3 regions of the Erwinia sp. AK-PDG3-5 genome follow, and region 1 is predicted to be linked to each of the others. Evidence: predicted binding sites of a transcription regulator. Region 1 holds the regulator's gene; each other region holds the start of a gene.
The links. The regulator LexA, encoded in region 1, represses DNA repair genes until DNA is damaged. The targets are predictions, from matches to a motif close to TNCTGTATGTACATACAGNA.
Positions count from the first base shown of each region.

Region 1 (6,080 bases):
GCAGCTGACTGGCCAAATCGCCAGCCGCCGCCTGCACTTTTGGGTAATCCGCAAAGCTGGTGATGTTGTTGGCAATGTCCTGATAGCGATCGACGCTGTCGGTCAGGTCATCAACTTTATCCACCAGATTATTTTTATCCGTCACCTGCAGACCGGCAGCCGGAAAGATCACGCTGACCGTGTCATCCGGTTTTGCTTTAGTCATTAACGCGGGGTTAGCCAGCACCGCCGTGCCGTAAGTAGAGGAAGCCACACCCGTCCCACCCATGGCGTCATTACGGGCATCGTAATAGTTGCCAGCGGCTAACGCGCTAAGGGGGGCCAGAAACACTATGGGAAAAACTGCAGGACGGGAAAAACTGTTCAACTTACGGATTAATTTCGCCATTTTACCTAGAACCCACCGTGACAAAAGAGGAAAAACGCCCGTTCAGGCGTGAAGATTTCTGCTGCCTGAATAATGGACACAAAGGCAACATTTCATTGCTGTGAAGTAAGTAACAATGGTGGGGCTTATCTGCTCATTGGCTGTTTGTTTATCTGTTATCAGGCTAATCAATAAGCATTTTGATCCCGTCATTTAAGGCCAGGATCGCTGTAACGCCCAGTAAAAAGGTAGTCAGTAACGTTACAGCCTGCAAATTACATTAATAGAGTTTTATAGAAATTTTATGGCACGGTTTGAAACTCTTTAACCAATCAGTATCGCTAACCGTTTTCTCTTGAGGGAAATACCACTCATTTTAAGAGTTTTTTCAGTCTGTTAAACGGTAACAGCCGGCGGATTGACGCGTTAAGGCGGGATTCGGCGATTTTCGGTGGACGTGATAACATAACAAACCGATCTGACCTGAGGGGAAAGTTATGAACGTAAGCAGTCCTGAAAAAATCCTGTCGCAGGCTGAAGCCCTGTGCCAGCAACGTAACGTCAGACTGACGCCTCAGCGTATGGAAGTATTGCGGCTGATGAGCCAGCACCATGGGGCAATCAGCGCCTATGACCTGCTGGATCTGCTGCGGGCAAGCGAGCCTCAGGCGAAGCCGCCAACGGTTTATCGCGCGCTGGATTTTCTGCTCGAACAGGGATTTGTGCACCGCGTTGAGTCCACCAACAGCTACGTGGTCTGCCATCATTTCGAACAACCTTCCCATACTTCTGCGATGCTGATTTGCGATCGCTGCGGGTCGGTTGCAGAGCAACAGGCTGAAGGGGTGGAAAACATTTTGAAAATGCTGGCCCTGACTTCGGGATTCGCACTGGCTAACAGTGTTATCGAAGCTCATGGGTTGTGCCGGGGTTGTGTCGAAGTGGAAGCTTGTACGCATCAGGATGCATGCCAGCACGATCATACTGTCGCCAGCAAGAAGCGTGGCAAGTAGAGCATCATCGCAGTGAATGCTGAAGTAATGAAGGTGAAGTGCCGGGGAATTAAGTGGCACTGTCCTTGTGCCGGGGTAGGAGCATCGTCCAGAATCCTGTCAGAGATTTTGCTGCAAATCAGAAACGGTGGTTATTGTGGGTTTCCCACTCACCGAGTTCCTTCTCTGCTTGCTCTTTGCCATATCCGTAGCGTTCCTGAATCTTGCCTACAAGCTGATCGCGTTTACCTTCGACGACGGTCAGATCGTCATCAGTCAGCTTGCCCCATTTTTCTTTAAATTTACCTTTCAACTGTTTCCAGTTACCGCTGGCTTCGTCTTTGTTCATCTTATAACTCCTCAACCTTAGGTTCACAGCTTTAGGGATTTCGTCTTTGCAGACCACACAGCAGCAACATAAAACGCTGCTTAACTGCTTAACGTACAGATAATTGTAGTAGATGATGGCGAGTTTGCCCGTAATGGCGAAAGATAAAGCCACATTTTTAGCTAAAAGTGACAGCGAAAAGTGAAAAAAGGCAGGGAGATCAGCAGATAACGAAGCGGCAGGTGGGTGTAACGAATTATTTCAGCCCGCAAACCAACTGTTGTTGCGCCAGTGCCTGCGCCAGATGAGCCACAACGTCAGCCCACGCAGCAGCAGGAACACGGTAACGGCCAGCCACAGACCATGGTTGCCTAACGCCGGCACGGTGAACAGCGTCGCGCCGTAGCCCAGTGCCGCAATCAGCATGCCATTGCGCATTTCACTGGCGCGCGTAGCACCAATAAACATGCCATCCAGCAGATAACACCAGACCCCGCAGACCGGCAGGACAATCTGCCAGAACAGATAGGTGTCAGCCTGCTGCTGCAGCTCAGGGATGGAGGTCAGTAAGGCAACAATATGCGTGCCGGTCAGTCCATAGATAATCGAGAAGGCCAGCGCCACCAGTCCTGCCTGACGGCAGGCCGCGTGCCAAATCAGCAGCAACCTTTTTGCGTCCTTTGCCCCATAGGCTTCGCCGGAGCAGGCTTCTACCGCATAGGCAAAGCCGTCCAGCGCGTAAGCGGTGAAGGTCAGGAACATCAGCAATACGGCGTTGACGGCGACGACCTCACTGCCCAGCCGCGCCCCCAATATCGTCAACGAAACAAAGCACAGTTGCAGCAGTAAAGAGCGCAACATAATGTCGCGATTCAGCCGCAGCAGCCGGCCGAAATTGCCCTGCCAGGCGGTTTTCAGCATCGGCAGCGAAATGCCCCGCAGTTTCAGCACCCGCCAGACCATCACCAGCCCAATCGCCAGCGTGACGTATTCTGCAATCGCCGTGGCCGCCGCCGCACCCTGTACGCCCCAGCCCAGCCCCATCACGAACCACAGATCCAGCACGATGTTGACCAGGTTTCCCACAACCAGCAGGATCACCGGTGCACGGGCATACTGTACGCCCAGCAGCCAGCCCAGTAATACCAGGTTGGCAAGCGTCGCAGGTGCACTTAACCAGCGGATATTCATGAACAGGGTGGCCTGATGCAGCACGGCAGGATCGCCACCCACGACAGAGAGCGCCAGGTGGTTAAGCGGGGATTTCAGCAGAATGAACAGCAGGCCAGCCGCCAGGGCAATCAATAGCGGTTGCATCAGTGCACGTGCCAGCGCAGGTTTATCACCCGCACCAAAGGCCTGCGCCGTTAATCCGGTGGTGCTCATCCGCAGGAACAGCAGCAGCATAAACAGGAAGCTGGTCGCGGTAGTGCCCACGGCAACGCCGCCGAGGTAGGAAGGACTGTCAAGGTGACCAATGACCGCGGTATCCACCAGGCCCAGCAAGGGCACGGAGATATTCGACAGGATCATTGGCAGCGCCAGCCGCCAGAGTTGGTTATCTGAGGGAGAAAATAATCGCATGGTCATCCACTGTGCGACTGGCTTAAAAGCATCACGCAAGCTGAATATGCCAGTCAATAAGGCATACAGCTTACCAAAAGAGAAACGCGCCGCGAAAGCAGCGCGTTAAGGTCAGGCGTTTACAGCCAGTTGCCGTTGCGGATTACACCGACGGCCAGACCTTCAATCGACAGGGTCTGCAAGCGCAGATCGACCACGATCGGTTGGAATTCGCCGTTTTCAGGCAGCAGATGCACGATATTGCCCTGCTTTTTAAGGCGCTTTACCGTCACCTCATCGTCAATGCGCGCTACCACGACCTGGCCGTTACGCACATCCTGAGTCTTGTGCACAGCTAACAGATCGCCGTCCATAATCCCGATATCTTTCATCGACATGCCGCTAACACGCAGCAGGAAGTCGGCGCCCGGCTTGAACAGTTCAGGATCCACCTTGTAGTGGCCTTCAATGTGCTCTTGCGCCAGCAAAGGTTCACCTGCGGCGACACGGCCAATCAGCGGCAACCCTTCCTCTTCTTCCATCATCAGACGGATACCGCGAGAGGCGCCGGAAACAATCTCGATCACGCCTTTACGTGCCAGCGCTTTGAGATGCTCTTCAGCCGCATTCGGGGAACGGAAACCGAGCTGTGCAGCGATTTCTGCCCGCGTCGGTGGCATGCCGGTCTGGTTAATGTGGTCGCGTATCAGGTCATAGACCTGCTGCTGCCTTGCAGTTAGTGCTTTCATCCCGCCCCCTGGTTGTTTATACAGTCAGCTGTGAGTATATACAGGTATTTGTGCGTTGAAAACCTAAAGATGCGGAAAAAACAGCAGTTTGTCAGATTATGGAAAACGCGCCGTAATCAGGGAATTAGCAGCATTACCCAGACGAAAACAGCGAGTAATATCGTCAGCAAGACGGCAGCGGAGCCCATATCTTTGGCGCGACCCGATAAAGGATGCATCTCGCTGCCAATGCGGTCGACCACCGCTTCCAGCGCGCTGTTAAGGATTTCAACAATGATCACCAACATCACCGACCCAATCAGCAGCACCCGGGTGACGGCGTCCACATCCAGCCAGCACGCCACAATCACCGCGACAATGCCGGCCACCGCTTCCTGGCGAAAAGCCGCTTCGTTTTGCCAGGCGGCGCGTATTCCTTTCCACGAATAACCGGCTGCATTAATGATGCGAGTCAATCCGGTGACGTTATTTGCCATAATCAGGGAACCCTTTGAGATGTTTAACGTCAATGTCTGGGTGGCGCACATTTTGCAACACCACAGATCTCACTGGCGCTTTCTGGTATGCTTGCGGCGCTTTGCTAACAAGAGGCTTCATGGTATCTATGTCAGGTTGGCGTAACTTATATTATAACTTATTGAATTTACCAGTAAAATTCCTGGTAAAAAGTAAAGCGATTCCCGCCGAGCCGGTTTCCGAGCTGGCGCTGGATACATCGCGCCCTATTATGTATGTGCTGCCTTATGATTCAAAGGCCGATCTGCTGGCGTTGCGTGAGCAATGCCGTAAACAGGATCTGCCCGATCCTTTAGATCCGCTGGAAATCGACGGTACGGTTTTGCCACGTCATGTGTTTATCCATGACGGCCCACGCGTATTCCCCTATTTCGTGCCTAACGTCGAATCGGTAAAACTGTTCCACGAATACCTCGATTTGCACCGCAGCAACCCGCTGCTGGACGTGCAGATGGTGCCGGTATCCGTGATGTTTGGCCGTGCACCAGGCCGCGAAGTGCAGGGCGACGATCAGCCTCATCTGCGCGTATTGAATGGCATCCAAAAATTCTTTGCCGTGCTGTGGTTAGGCCGCGACAGCTTTGTCCGCTTCTCACCGATGGTTTCCCTGCGCCGTATGGCAACGGAACACGGCACCGACAAAATCATTGCGCAAAAACTGGCGCGCGTGGCACGCATGCACTTTGCCCGTCAGCGCCTGGCGGCCATTGGCCCGCGTTTGCCGGTGCGTCAGGATCTGTTCAATAAACTGCTGCAGTCCAAAGCTATCGCTAAAGCAGTGGAAGACGAAGCGCGCAGCAAGAAAATCTCCCATGAAAAAGCCCAGCAGAACGCCGTTGAGCTGATGGAAGAGATCGCCGCCGACTTCTCTTATGAAGCCATCCGTCTGACGGACCGCATCATGGGCTGGACGTGGAGCAAGCTGTATCAGGGCATCAACGTCAACGGCGGCGAGCGCGTGCGTCAGCTGGCGCAAGACGGCCACGAGATCGTCTACGTGCCCTGCCACCGCAGCCATATGGACTACCTGCTGCTCTCTTATGTGCTGTATCACCAGGGCCTGGTGCCACCGCACATTGCCGCCGGTATCAACCTGAACTTCTGGCCAGCGGGCCCGATTTTCCGCCGTCTGGGCGCATTCTTTATCCGCCGTACCTTCAAGGGTAACAAGCTCTACTCAACGGTATTCCGTGAATATCTTGGCGAGCTGTTCACCCGGGGTTACTCGGTAGAATACTTTGTCGAAGGCGGTCGTTCCCGTACTGGTCGTCTGCTTGACCCGAAAACCGGCACGCTGTCGATGACTATTCAGGCGATGCTGCGCGGCGGTAACCGCCCTATCACGCTGGTGCCGATCTATATCGGTTATGAGCACGTGATGGAAGTGGGAACCTACGCTAAAGAGTTGCGTGGCGCGACCAAAGAAAAAGAAGGCTTTATGCAGATGGTGCGCGGACTGCGCAAGCTGCGTAACCTCGGCCAGGGTTATGTGAACTTCGGCGAGCCGCTGCCGCTGGTGACCTACCTGAACAAGCATGTGCCGGAGTGGCGTGATGCCATCGACC
Region 1 is NZ_CM165967.1:4,420,452-4,426,531, forward strand. Features, by position in the region: gene AC1UKS_RS20665 (conjugal transfer protein TraF) at 1-388, opposite strand, end outside; gene zur (zinc uptake transcriptional repressor Zur) at 865-1,380, shown strand; gene AC1UKS_RS20675 (CsbD family protein) at 1,499-1,708, opposite strand; gene dinF (MATE family efflux transporter DinF) at 1,949-3,271, opposite strand; gene lexA (transcriptional repressor LexA) at 3,391-3,999, opposite strand; gene AC1UKS_RS20690 (diacylglycerol kinase) at 4,116-4,475, opposite strand; gene plsB (glycerol-3-phosphate 1-O-acyltransferase PlsB) at 4,604-6,080, shown strand, end outside.

Region 2 (6,080 bases), 1.8 Mb from region 1:
GCCACTTTAAGATTCTGGCTGGCCTGCTTTGCCGCCGCCGCGCGCATCCACTGGCCCAGACGCTCCTGCGCGACCCTATCCTGCCAGTGCCCGGTGATCACGCTGTGCTGCAGACGCATACGAGCGCCGATAAAGCCGAACTCGCGGCCGCCGTGTGCGGTCTGGTTCAGGTTCATAAAGTCCATATCCATGCTGTCCCATGGGATCTCGGCATTGAACTGGGTATGGAATTGCAGCAACGGCTTGTTGAGGATAGTTAATCCACCAATCCACATTTTGGCCGGCGAAAAGGTATGCAGCCAGGTCACGATGCCCAGACAGTCTTCCGCATGATTGGCCTGACGGCACAGCGCCAGCGCTTCGTCAGGGCTTTTCACCAGCGGCTTCAGCACCAGGTTAAACGGCAGACGACCGTCACGATTAAGCCCGTCCACGACCTGCTGACCATGCTGTTCCACCTGACGCAAGGTTTCCGCGCCGTAAAGATGCTGAGTACCAATCACAAACCAGACGTTAAGCGCATTAGGCTGAGTCATTTTTCATTCTCCTTAAATTTTGGACGGTTGAGCGGCAAACTGCGGTTCGGCCACTTCACACCACTGAAGGTAACGTTGATAAAGCTGTTGATAGCGATCGACGCGGCTGGCGTCGGGCTGCAAGGTGGTGGCAATCGGGCTGGCCATCTTTTGTTGCGCGGACGGGACGTCCGGGTAGACACCGGCGGCGACGGCGGCAAAAATCGCCGCGCCCAGCGCGCAGCACTCGTCAGAGGCGACAATATCCAGCGGGCGGTTCATCACATCGCAACACACCTGCATGATCGCCGGCGATTTACGGGCAATGCCGCCGAGAGTCAGAATGCTTTCGACCGGGATATCCTGCTGCTCGAAGCACTCCATAATGGCGCGCGCGCCAAAAGCGGTGGCGGCAATAAATCCACCAAACAGCGCAGGGGCGTCGGTGCCCAGATTCAGGTCGGTGATCACCCCCTGCAGACGCTGATTAGCAAACGGCGTACGGCGACCGTTAAACCAGTCCAGCACCACCGGCAGATGCTCCAGCTGCGGATCGTCCGCCCAGGCTTTGGTGAGATCGTTGAGCAGGTTTTTGCGGATAGCGGCCAGGCTCGGGGCCAGTTCAGGGCTGTTTTTAGCCGCCTGATCCAGCGGCCAGCTCAGCAGACGGCTGAACCAGGCATACATATCGCCAAAGGCAGACTGGCCGGCTTCCAGGCCGATCATCTCCGGCACCACGCTGCCGTCCACCTGACCACAAATGCCTTTAATGGCGCGATCGCCCACGCGCTGCGGGTCGGCAATCAGAATGTCGCAGGTAGAAGTGCCAATCACTTTCACCAGCGTATAGGGACGTGCGCCCGCGCCGACGGCGCCCATATGGCAGTCAAAGGCGCCACCGGACAGGGTCACGGTGTCTGGCAGCCCCAGGCGTTCGGCCCATTCAGCGGTGATCTGGCCAACCGGGAGATCGGCGGTCCAGGTCTGGTTGAACAGCGGGGTATCCAGCTGTTCAGTGAGCATCGGGTCCAGCGCGTCAAGGAACTCGCGGGTCGGCAGGCCTTGCCATTCCGGGTGCCATAAGGATTTATGCCCCGCCGCACAGCGCCCGCGACGGATATCCTGCGGTGCGGTGGTGCCGCTCAGTAAGGCCGGCACCCAGTCACACAGTTCAATCCAGGAGACCGCCGCTTCGCGCACCGCGCGATCTTCACGGCTGACGTGCAGGATCTTCGCCCAAAACCATTCGGAAGAGTAAATACCGCCGATAAAGCGTGAATAGTCTTCGAACTTTCCGCCATGACACAGGGCGTTAATCTCTTCGGCTTCTTTTATCGCGGTGTGGTCTTTCCACAACACGAACATCGCGTTGGGGTTCTCAGCAAACTCAGGTAGCAATGCCAGCACGTTGCCGTGGCGATCGATGGGGGCAGGGGTTGAACCGGTAGAATCCACGCCGATACCCACCACGTTTTGGCGCTGCCCGGGGGTTAATTTAGTGACAACGTCACGAATTGCCTGTTCAAAGGCGTCGATATAGTCCTGAGGATGATGGCGGAACTGGTTGATGCGGCTCTGACAATAAAGCCCGGCTTGCCAGCGAGAGTAAGCCACTACCTGTGAATGCAATTCCTGTCCGCTGGCACAATCCACCGCCAGAGCACGAACCGAATCACTGCCAAAATCCAGACCTATTGTTATGGCTCCCAACTGCATGTTCTTCTCTCCAGACGGTATGGTTAAACCTGTCTGACTACCCTAAGAAGTGGCGCGGTTTGCCGTTAGGTTAAGGACGCTGCAAATATGCACTTTTCTGTCATGGTGCGGGATTTTGTGATGTAGCGCAAAGGTTACATGAAGGTTAATTTAGCTGAATGTATGGACAGAATAACTGTAATCTCAGGGTGTGATACCGCTCTCCCTTTCTCACGTAAGTTCCCGTTAAAACTAGCGCTCATCGGTACAGGTCCTGCTGTCCTGACCGAAAAACTTGCTGTTTTAAGCCCTTAAGTGGGCAGCATTCCGAATGATACCGTTTACATCACACCGCCGAAAAGCGGGAACTGAGCCGGAGAGCCTCATGCACAAAATACCCTACGCGCTTGCTGCCATTGGCCTTGCAGCCGTTATGTCACAATCAGCTATCGCCGAAACCATGAAACTCGGTTTCCTCGTCAAACAGCCGGAAGAACCCTGGTTCCAGACCGAGTGGAAATTTGCTGACAAAGCCGGGAAGGAGATGGGCTTTGAAGTGATTAAAATTGCCGTGCCGGATGGTGAAAAAACCCTCAATGCCATCGACAGCCTGGCGGCGAGCGGCGCCAAAGGCTTCGTTATCTGTACGCCCGATCCGAAGCTCGGTTCTGCCATTGTTGCCAAGGCCCGCAGTTACGATCTGAAAGTCATCGCCGTGGATGACCAGTTTGTGACCGCCAAAGGCAAACCGATGGACACCGTGCCGCTGGTGATGATGGCCGCCACCAAAATTGGCGAGCGTCAGGGGCAGGAACTGTATAAAGAGATGAAAAAACGCGGCTGGGAGGCGAAGGATACCGGCGTGATGGCGATCACCGCGGATGAGCTGGATACCGCGCGTCGTCGTACCAGCGGCTCAATGGAGGCGCTGAAAGCCGCGGGCTTCCCGGCGGCGCAGATCTACAAAGTGCCCACCAAATCTAACGATATCCCTGGCGCGTTCGATGCCGGTAACTCCCTGCTGGTCCAGCATCCCGGCGTGAAACACTGGCTGGTGCTGGGCATGAACGACAACACCGTCCTGGGTGGCGTGCGTGCGACGGAAGGTCAGGGCTTTAAGGCACCGGACGTGATCGGTATCGGCATCAACGGTGTCGATGCGGTGAACGAGCTGTCAAAAGGCCAGGCGACCGGCTTCTACGGCTCGCTGCTGCCAAGCCCGGACGTGCATGGTTATAAGAGCATCCAGATGCTGTACAACTGGGTGAACAAAGGCGCTGAACCACCGAAGTTCACGGAAGTGACCGATGTGGTGCTGATCACCCGTGACAACTTCAAAACAGAACTGGCGAAAAAAGGCCTGATGTAACAACACCGTGGGCAACGGCGCGAATGGTGTCGTTGCCCTGCGAAGGTCGGTAACCGGTCAGGAGATAACATGAGTACGCAACCCGCATATCTGAGCTTTCACGGCATCGGGAAAACCTTTCCAGGCGTGAAGGCGTTGCAGGACATCAGTTTTGAATGTGGCGCGGGCCAGATCCACGCCCTGATGGGCGAAAACGGCGCGGGCAAGTCCACGCTGTTAAAAATTCTCAGCGGCAGCTACCAGCCAACCAGCGGCGAAATCCGCCTGAAGGGGCAGCCCGTCAATTTTACCCACACCACCGACGCGCTGGATGCGGGGGTAGCCATTATTTATCAGGAGCTGCATCTGGTACCGGAAATGTCGGTAGCGGAGAACATCTACCTTGGTCAATTGCCGCAACGTGCGGGCTTTGTGAACCGTAAACTGCTGCGCTATGAGGCCGGAGAACAGCTGAAAAACCTGGGGATGGATATCGACCCGGATACCCCGTTGAAATCTCTGTCGCTCGGCCAGTGGCAGATGGTGGAAATCGCCAAGGCGCTGGCGCGTAACGCCAAGGTGATCGCCTTTGATGAGCCAACCAGTTCGCTTTCCGCCCGCGAAATTGAACACCTGTTCCGGGTGATCCGCCAGCTGCGCCAGCAGGGCCGCGTGGTGCTTTACGTTTCGCACCGTATGGAAGAGATCTTTGCCCTCAGCGATGCCATCACCGTATTTAAAGACGGGCGCTACGTGCGCACCTTTGACGACGTGCCAAACACCTCCCACGACGAGCTGGTGCAGGCAATGGTCGGCCGCGAAATCGGCGACATTTATGGCTATTCGCCACGCGAAACCGGCGCGGTGCGCTTGCAGCTGGATGACGTGCAGGCCAAAGGCGTACGTCAGCCGATCTCGTTAAAAGTGCATGCCGGTGAAATCGTCGGTCTGTTCGGTCTGGTCGGGGCCGGTCGCAGTGAGCTGATGAAAGGGCTGTTTGGCGCCACTAAGCTGACCGGCGGCGAACTGCGTCTCGATGGCGAAGTGATTGTGATCAAGGAGCCGGCCCATGCCATTCGCGCCGGGATCCTGCTTTGTCCGGAAGATCGTAAGGCGGACGGCATCATTCCGGTTCACTCGGTGCGCGACAACATCAATATCAGCGCAAGGCGCAATAACCTGACCGCCGGCTGTCTGATCGACAACCAGTGGGAAAGCAAAAATGCCGCCTCGCACATTAAATCGCTCAATATCAAAACGCCGTCAGCCGACCAGCTGATCATGAACCTCTCCGGCGGTAACCAGCAGAAAGCCATTCTTGGCCGCTGGCTCTCTGAAGAGATGAAAGTGATCCTGCTGGATGAGCCGACGCGCGGCATCGATGTCGGGGCGAAAAATGAAATTTATAACCTGATCTATGCGCTGGCAGAAAAGGGCATTGCGGTGCTGTTTGCCTCCAGCGACCTGCCTGAAGTGATGGGGCTGGCCGATCGCATTCTGGTAATGAGAGAGGGCGAAATCGCCGGTGAGCTGAGCCATACCGAGGCCACCGAAGCGCTGACCCTTGGTCTTGCCATGCCGAAAACGTCTCAACGCGCCGCAGCTGTGGCCTGATAAGAAGGAGTATTTAAATGTCATCTCACACCACGTCACCCGCGACGCCACCGAAACAAACCCAGCGTATTAATCTGGGCCGCATCTGGGATCACTTCGGTATGCTGGTGGTGTTTGCCGTGCTGTTTATCGGCTGCACTATTTTCGTACCGAACTTCGGGTCGCTGATCAATATGAAAGGGCTGGGGCTGGCGATGTCGATGTCCGGCATGGTGGCCTGCGGCATGTTGTTCTGCCTCGCCTCCGGCGATTTTGACCTGTCGGTGGCGTCGGTTATCGCCTGTGCCGGCGTCACCACTGCGGTGGTGATCAATATGACCGAAAGCCTGTGGATTGGCATCTTCGCCGGCCTGCTGTTGGGCGTGGTTTGCGGCTTTGTGAACGGTTTCGTTATCGCTAAGCTGAAAATCAATGCGCTGATCACTACCCTGGCGACGATGCAGATTGTGCGCGGGCTGGCCTATATCTTCTCAAATGGTCAGGCGGTAGGTATCGAAGACGAGCGCTTCTTTGCGCTGGGTTACACCAACTGGTTCGGCGTGCCTGCGCCGGTCTGGCTGACCATCGGCACCATGATTATCTTTGGTTTCCTGCTGAATAAAACCACCTTTGGCCGCAACACGCTGGCGATTGGCGGTAATGAAGAAGCGGCGCGTCTGGCCGGGGTGCCGGTGGTGCGCACCCGCATTATCATCTTTATCCTGTCCGGTCTGGTCTCCGCTGCGGCGGGAATTATTCTGGCCTCGCGTATGACCAGCGGCCAGCCGATGACCTCACTGGGCTATGAGCTGATTGTGATCTCCGCCTGCGTGTTGGGTGGCGTGTCGTTGAAAGGCGGTATCGGCAAAATTTCCTATGTGGTTGCCGGGGTGTTGATCCTCGGAACGGTGGAGAATGCGATGAATTTA
Region 2 is NZ_CM165967.1:2,647,797-2,653,876, reverse strand. Features, by position in the region: gene araA (L-arabinose isomerase) at 1-536, opposite strand, end outside; gene AC1UKS_RS12155 (ribulokinase) at 549-2,231, opposite strand; gene AC1UKS_RS12150 (arabinose ABC transporter substrate-binding protein) at 2,596-3,579, shown strand; gene araG (L-arabinose ABC transporter ATP-binding protein AraG) at 3,649-5,172, shown strand; gene araH (L-arabinose ABC transporter permease AraH) at 5,190-6,080, shown strand, end outside.
Region 2: the regulator LexA is predicted to act here: its motif matches at 2,384-2,403, upstream of AC1UKS_RS12150 (arabinose ABC transporter substrate-binding protein).

Region 3 (6,080 bases), 1.6 Mb from region 1:
GGTTACCGGTCTTGAATTTGGCCATCACTGGAATACCGTGACGCTACCGTTAGGCGCGCAGGGACATTTACAGGTCAAGGGTTCAAGCAGCACGCTGACGCTATCAGGGCACCCTACGCTTCGTTAACCATCCGGAGCGCCCATGAAGCAGTTGTACGAGGATCTCTGGGTTTCAACCCCGGAGTTTCCGGCCAGTGAACATGAGCCGGAACTGATGATGCATGGATTTTTGCTGCAGCATACGCGGGGAAACTTACTGATTTCCCGCGTGGAGAATCTGAACGACCACCAGGCGATTGAAGATTTGGGCGGGATTATCCGCCATTATCTGACCCACTCCCATGAAGCCGGGCCGGGTGCCCGTTTACTGCAAACGCGCTTTAACGCGGCCTTGTATTGTCATAACAAGGCGCTGGGCGCGATCAGTCCGTATGTCGAGGCTGACGACACCTTCAATCAGGCTGAGCTGCACTGTGGCAGCTTTCACGTGGTTCCCACGCCGGGCCATACGCCGGGCAGCACCAGCTATCTGTATGCCTCCCCCTTTGGCAAAACCTATCTGTTTGTTGGCGACACCATCACCATGTCACACGATCGCTGGGTGACGGTGTTGGTGCCGGAAAGCAACGAAGCGGATTTGAAAAAGTCGATTGAGTTCTATCGGGCGCTAAGGCCCGACGTAGTGTTGATGGGCACCACCGCCGGACATTTGTCCTGGCAGGAAGTGACGATGCGCGAATGGCTGGCGTTGCTGGATGAGGCGGAGAGTTCGCCGCTGGATCTGCGCCAGCGGCTACCTGACTAGCGGGCGATCAGGAGGCGACGTTGCCGGACGAATCGGTACGTTGCAGATCGACCGCGCTGTTTTCACGCTCGCGGCTGCGGCTACAGGGCACCAGTTTTTGTACGCCGCTGTAGGAGAAGAAGGTGTCATCGTCTGAGGTGTTCACCACCATCTGATCGCCATTGCGGAACAGCACGATCGACACCTTGACCCCGTTATCCGTTTTGGAACGCTGATTACCCGCCGCAATCTGGAAATTATCGCCCGGCCACATAAGGGTGGTCAGGCCGTATTGCGCCTGGGTGACTGTCATCGTTGGGCGGCCTGGGCAGGTAATCTGAAATTCGGTGTTGAGTGGCGGCGTGTCGTTGTTAGCCTGTGCAGCAAAGGTGGCACAGACGAGCAAACATCCAGTGGCGATAGTGCGGAACATGGGCAGCGGTCTCCGGGCGATTCTCTCTGATTTGATTGACTATATGTCAGAAAGCCTACCACAGGACGCTACCCACGTTTGCCTTAAGTGTTACGAAATCCCCGGCAGAGATTAATTATTCAGCGAGTTCATCTCTTTGATCTGATCCTGATTCACCGCCTGCTGCTTACCGTTTTCATCGGTATACATCACCATGCCGGTGGCTTTATCGACTTCAGGTTTCCCCTGGACCACCACGGTGCTGCCATCCTTCATCTGCAGTACATGGTCGCTGGAACAGCCTGCCAGCAGCAATCCGCCAACGAGTAAGGTCAGTGCACAAGCTACTTTTTTCATTTTAAATTTCCTTCATTGGATTCAACAGTGTGCAGTGTAGCCTGGTGATTTTCGTTAATTTGATGAATGTTGCGTCCGCTTCTCAGATTAGCCGCCCAATGCCATTTTTCAGTTTATTCCTGGAGGGCAAATTTTCATTGAAGGTTGCGGCTATTAACTGTATTTTTATCCAGCATTTATAACCAGGATAACCCCATGTTTGTAGAACTGACTTATGATAAGCGCAACGTTGCCGGATTGCCCAATGCGCAGGAATTAATTCTGAACGAGCTGGAGAAGCGTATTCAACGCGTTTTCCCGGCTGCCGAAGTGAAGGTAAAACCGATGCAGGCTAATGGCGTGAAAACCGATGCCAGTAAGAGTGACAAGTCAGTGATGCTGCGGATCATTGAAGAGATGTTCGATGAAGCCGATCAGTGGCTGGTGTCAGAAGAATTTTAAACGAGGGTGGGCATTTTTCACACTATGCGCGTCCACCGCTAAAGTTTTCACCCGCTGAGCCGAAGATGTTCCCAGGGCATAACGAATGGGAATGCGATGATGGCAGTACTTTATATTCCGTCACTGGTCAGTTTACTGGTGAACGCTGAAAAGCAAAAAGGCAGTGGGTTGACGCAGCAGGAAGTGGAAAAAATTCGTGATAATGCCACCTGCATTTCTGTGCCGGACGACCTTGTCCGGGGGATGGATCCGTCACGAGGATACCGTGATATCGATCCTGCAAGATGCTGGGAGGCGTGGCGTGACTCTCGCTCTCCGGGTCTGGCACAGACGGCATAATACGCAGTAGCCGGACTATTTCGCCCGTTGAGCAATTTCCGCATACAACAATTCGTAGACTTTCGCGGCATGGGCCGCACTGTCGCGCAGCATTTGAATGGCATCTTCCAGCGTCTGCGGTTCGATATTGCCTACAATACGCCAGCCCAAAGCGATGTTTTTCGCTTCTTCCAGTCGGTTGGGGTTATCTTCGATTGAAGCAGCTTCTGACACAGAATTCTCCTGATTTGCGTTTTGGCCCTATTTTACGGATCAACACTCCGCCATCTCAACCCCCGATTTCTACCGGAGTGTAAAAGCGTCCGTTTTTTACGCACTTTTGACCAAAAAGGGGTTTTATCCGCCCAAATCAGAAAAAATCACCGCAAAAAACAGATTAATCCTGGTGATGAATCAGCACTATTTCACCCTTTGGCACTGACTACCAGCCCTTTCGCAGGAAAAGTTCGCTTAAAATCCTCAGACGAAAAAAAACCGCCCTCAGCAGGCGGTTTTAGTTAGCAAGCTACTATTCAGCTGAAGTAAGGGAATTTACGATCTATGCCGTTAACGTTCAGGGTGATATACCCCACCGGGGCCGCGCTGACCGGGGATGCCGACTCCGTTGTCGCTAAGGTCACGACCCCATTTTCATTGGCGCCGATGCCCGCCAGGCCGTTATGGAAACTTAAGCGCGCGTTGGGCGTGACCGTGCCGACGGTGGTCAGATCGGTAACCTCCGACAGATCCGGTGTAAATAAGGAACACTCCCCGGCTTCAAACCGCGTTGGCCCGGTCGATCGCACGTTAAACATGGTGTCGCCACTGCCCGCTTTCAGCTTCACCCAGACCTCGACGATATTCTGATAGCTGCGCGCATACTTGACGTCAACCACCGCCGTGGTGCCGCGATGGAACATATCGGCCCACACCGCGCTGACGCAGCGCTGCAGATTCAGGTAGGTGACGCCCGACGAGATGGTTTGCAGCGGGCTGGCCGCGGTGCCGGAAGGATTGGCCGTTGACTGTTTGCTGACCATCTCCAGCGTCCATTGCTGATTAGCTTTCGGGAAGACAAATTTGCCGATGCGATACCATTTATCGGTATCCGAGGTATTACTGAGCTTATAGCCGCTGTACCAGCCGGCTTTCATCGACCCGGTCATGGTGGTGCCGAAGTTTTCATCACGGCGCCAGCCGCTCTCATAGCCTGACAGCCAGCGATCGGAGGTATTGTCCAGATTGACCGTCGCCCCGGCCTGCAGGCTGAGCTGACGCAGCAGCACCCGGCTGTTATTCAACAGCAGCGGATTGGCGCAATCCTCCAGGCTCAGGGCATCGATAATCCACTGGCCGTTGCTTAAATCACCGGGGAAGCGGGTATGTTCAACCCAGACGTTGCGGATCAGCCCCTGGGTTAATCGCGGCATCTTCAGCGTGGCATCGCCATAACCGTACTGGAAGTTGGCATTCGACAGCTCAATGGCGGTCGAGTGATCCCAGACGCCGTTTGGCGAGTTTGACCAGCTGACGTCAAAGACCCGCGCATAGGTATTTTGCGAATAGATTTGGTCGAATCGCGTGTCGAGGGTATCCAGCAGTTTCACCGCCGTGCCGCCGTTATACTGCACGCGAAAACAGCGGATATTAACGAACTCCCCTTCGATGGTGGTGTTCTCAAAGAACGGCTGGACGTTGGACAGCATGTCCGCGGTGATCGCCCCGGTATTACTGGCCGTATCCGCCGTGGCCTGCCCGTTCCAGCTGATGCCGCGAATGATGGTCCGGCGGGCATTCACCTTGAACACCGTATTGATCGATTTATCAGAGATAATGACCGTTCTGGGCGTGACGCCATAGGGCGCGTCGTCACCATACAGAGCAAAACACGGAATTTCGCTGGCGCTGAGGTCGACAGGCGAGATTAAAAACTTCCCGGCCGGGAAACGTACGCCGATGTCTTTTGCATTAACATCATAGACTTGTGACCAGCTGAACATCCGCTTAAAGGCGTCGGTATCATCGGTGACACCGTCACCTTTCGCGCCAAAATGGTACAAATTCACCTGCTCGGTGTCATTAATGATGCGCTTCCAGTAGAAGGTGCTGCCCTTGGCCATCGAGCCGCCGTCATCACTCAGCGTGGTGGTACCGAGGAAGCCGACAAAGTCGCCGCCGCCATGAAAACTGGAATCCTTGTCGTAGTAGCGTTTGAGTGCCGCAATATCACCGGCTTTGGTTGGCGCAGTGGTTCGCAAATCACCAAAGCAGTTTACTTCGATCATAAAGACCTCCGGATGGATGGTTACGTACAGTGAGATGCCCGTGACGGACAGGATGGAGAGGGAGATAGGACGTTACGTTGCAGGGTAGTAGGGTGATGGCGGCCAGGCCGCCGGGAGAGAAAAAGGCGTCAGTGCTGGTAACACTATTTTGTGGCCAGCTTCTTGGCCAGCGCGACGATTTCGGCGTACTCATCGATGTTGTGCCCTACCGAGCTCAGCAACTCGCCAACTTTTTCCAGCACCACGTCATTGGTGATAACCGTGACCTGGCGGGTTTGGGTATTGCTGCTTAACGGGCCGTTGCTCTCTTCGGGGATGGTGGTGTTATCAGTCATGATAATGTCCTCATTTTGCTTCGGGGTGCGGAGGCCTGACAGCAAACGCCATCCCGCCCCCAGTAGTTGCAGACGATTCATGTGTGCTCTCCGCAATCCAGTTTCTCCCGTTCAGTGGCTAACGGTCGCTGGCGGACAAACTGCGCCATTACCGCCATCGCCACCATAAATGCCCCGATCATGCCGAGGTAGTTGGGGGGAATAACGCTTTTGGCATCGGACGGTAGTAGCTGCCAGGCGCGCATCGCGGAATCAGGAAAGGATTGCACCCAGGCGCTGATCACCGATCCGGCCGAAGCCAGCCACACCGACCAGGTTTTGAACAACAGCCTGGCGTGATGCACAAACTCAACCGAGCTGTACTTACGGATCGTTAACAGCAGCAGGATGGTCATCAGGATGGCGCAGAGATAGAGGGCGAATTTCATAGCAACCCCCGATAGCCGTCGTAGGTGCCGCTGCGCATTACCGCAGCATGACGTTTCGCCCGGGCCGGCGTCTGACTGGCCCAGAGGCTGTTCAGCATGCCGTCCGCCGCAGAGGAAAAGTCGCCGCGTGACATCGCTTTCAGGCTCTCTTTGAATCCCGACAGCCCTTCCACACCCATTTGATAGGCCATGCTGTAAAGAATGTCGGCCCGTGCCTCATTGCACTGGCGAAGCGCATCGGCAAGCAGTGGGCGCTGCTTGAGCTCAAAAATTTTGCTCTCGACCAACATCTGCATCCACAGCTCACCGACCGGCGCCGGCACTTTAAAGATATAACTGTTCAGGGCCGCGCCTTTTGGACCAATTTTGATCCCTGCGGCCACGGTGGGATAGCCCAGGGTGTCTATAAAGGGAACGTCGCGATACCCTTCTTCATACTTTAGGATGGAAACTATCTGACTCATGGTGAATACTCCTCTTGACGCAAAAAATAAGTATCAGACAGCAAGGCCGGCTGAAAAATGCGTATGAATCATTTTTCACCTGTGGAAAAATGATCGACAGGCAGGTTAATGCAGGGTTTAAGGCACCTGTATCGGCGCGGCCAGATTGTGTAAAGAGCGTAACGTCTTCAAATGTTGCGTGGAGACATTATTTAATGCGCTATACGCATATTAGTAGGCAGTATTTTATTGTGCAAGGCGATTTGTGTAAAACGCA
Region 3 is NZ_CM165967.1:2,860,138-2,866,217, forward strand. Features, by position in the region: gene ldcA (muramoyltetrapeptide carboxypeptidase) at 1-127, shown strand, start outside; gene AC1UKS_RS13135 (MBL fold metallo-hydrolase) at 143-805, shown strand; gene AC1UKS_RS13140 (hypothetical protein) at 813-1,217, opposite strand; gene AC1UKS_RS13145 (YgdI/YgdR family lipoprotein) at 1,329-1,553, opposite strand; gene AC1UKS_RS13150 (DinI-like family protein) at 1,749-1,994, shown strand; gene AC1UKS_RS13155 (hypothetical protein) at 2,091-2,333, shown strand; gene AC1UKS_RS13160 (hypothetical protein) at 2,349-2,546, opposite strand; gene AC1UKS_RS13165 (glycosyl hydrolase family 28-related protein) at 2,846-4,597, opposite strand; gene AC1UKS_RS13170 (hypothetical protein) at 4,741-4,932, opposite strand; gene AC1UKS_RS13175 (DUF7940 domain-containing protein) at 5,010-5,360, opposite strand; gene AC1UKS_RS13180 (lysozyme) at 5,357-5,824, opposite strand.
Region 3: the regulator LexA is predicted to act here: its motif matches at 1,709-1,728, upstream of AC1UKS_RS13150 (DinI-like family protein).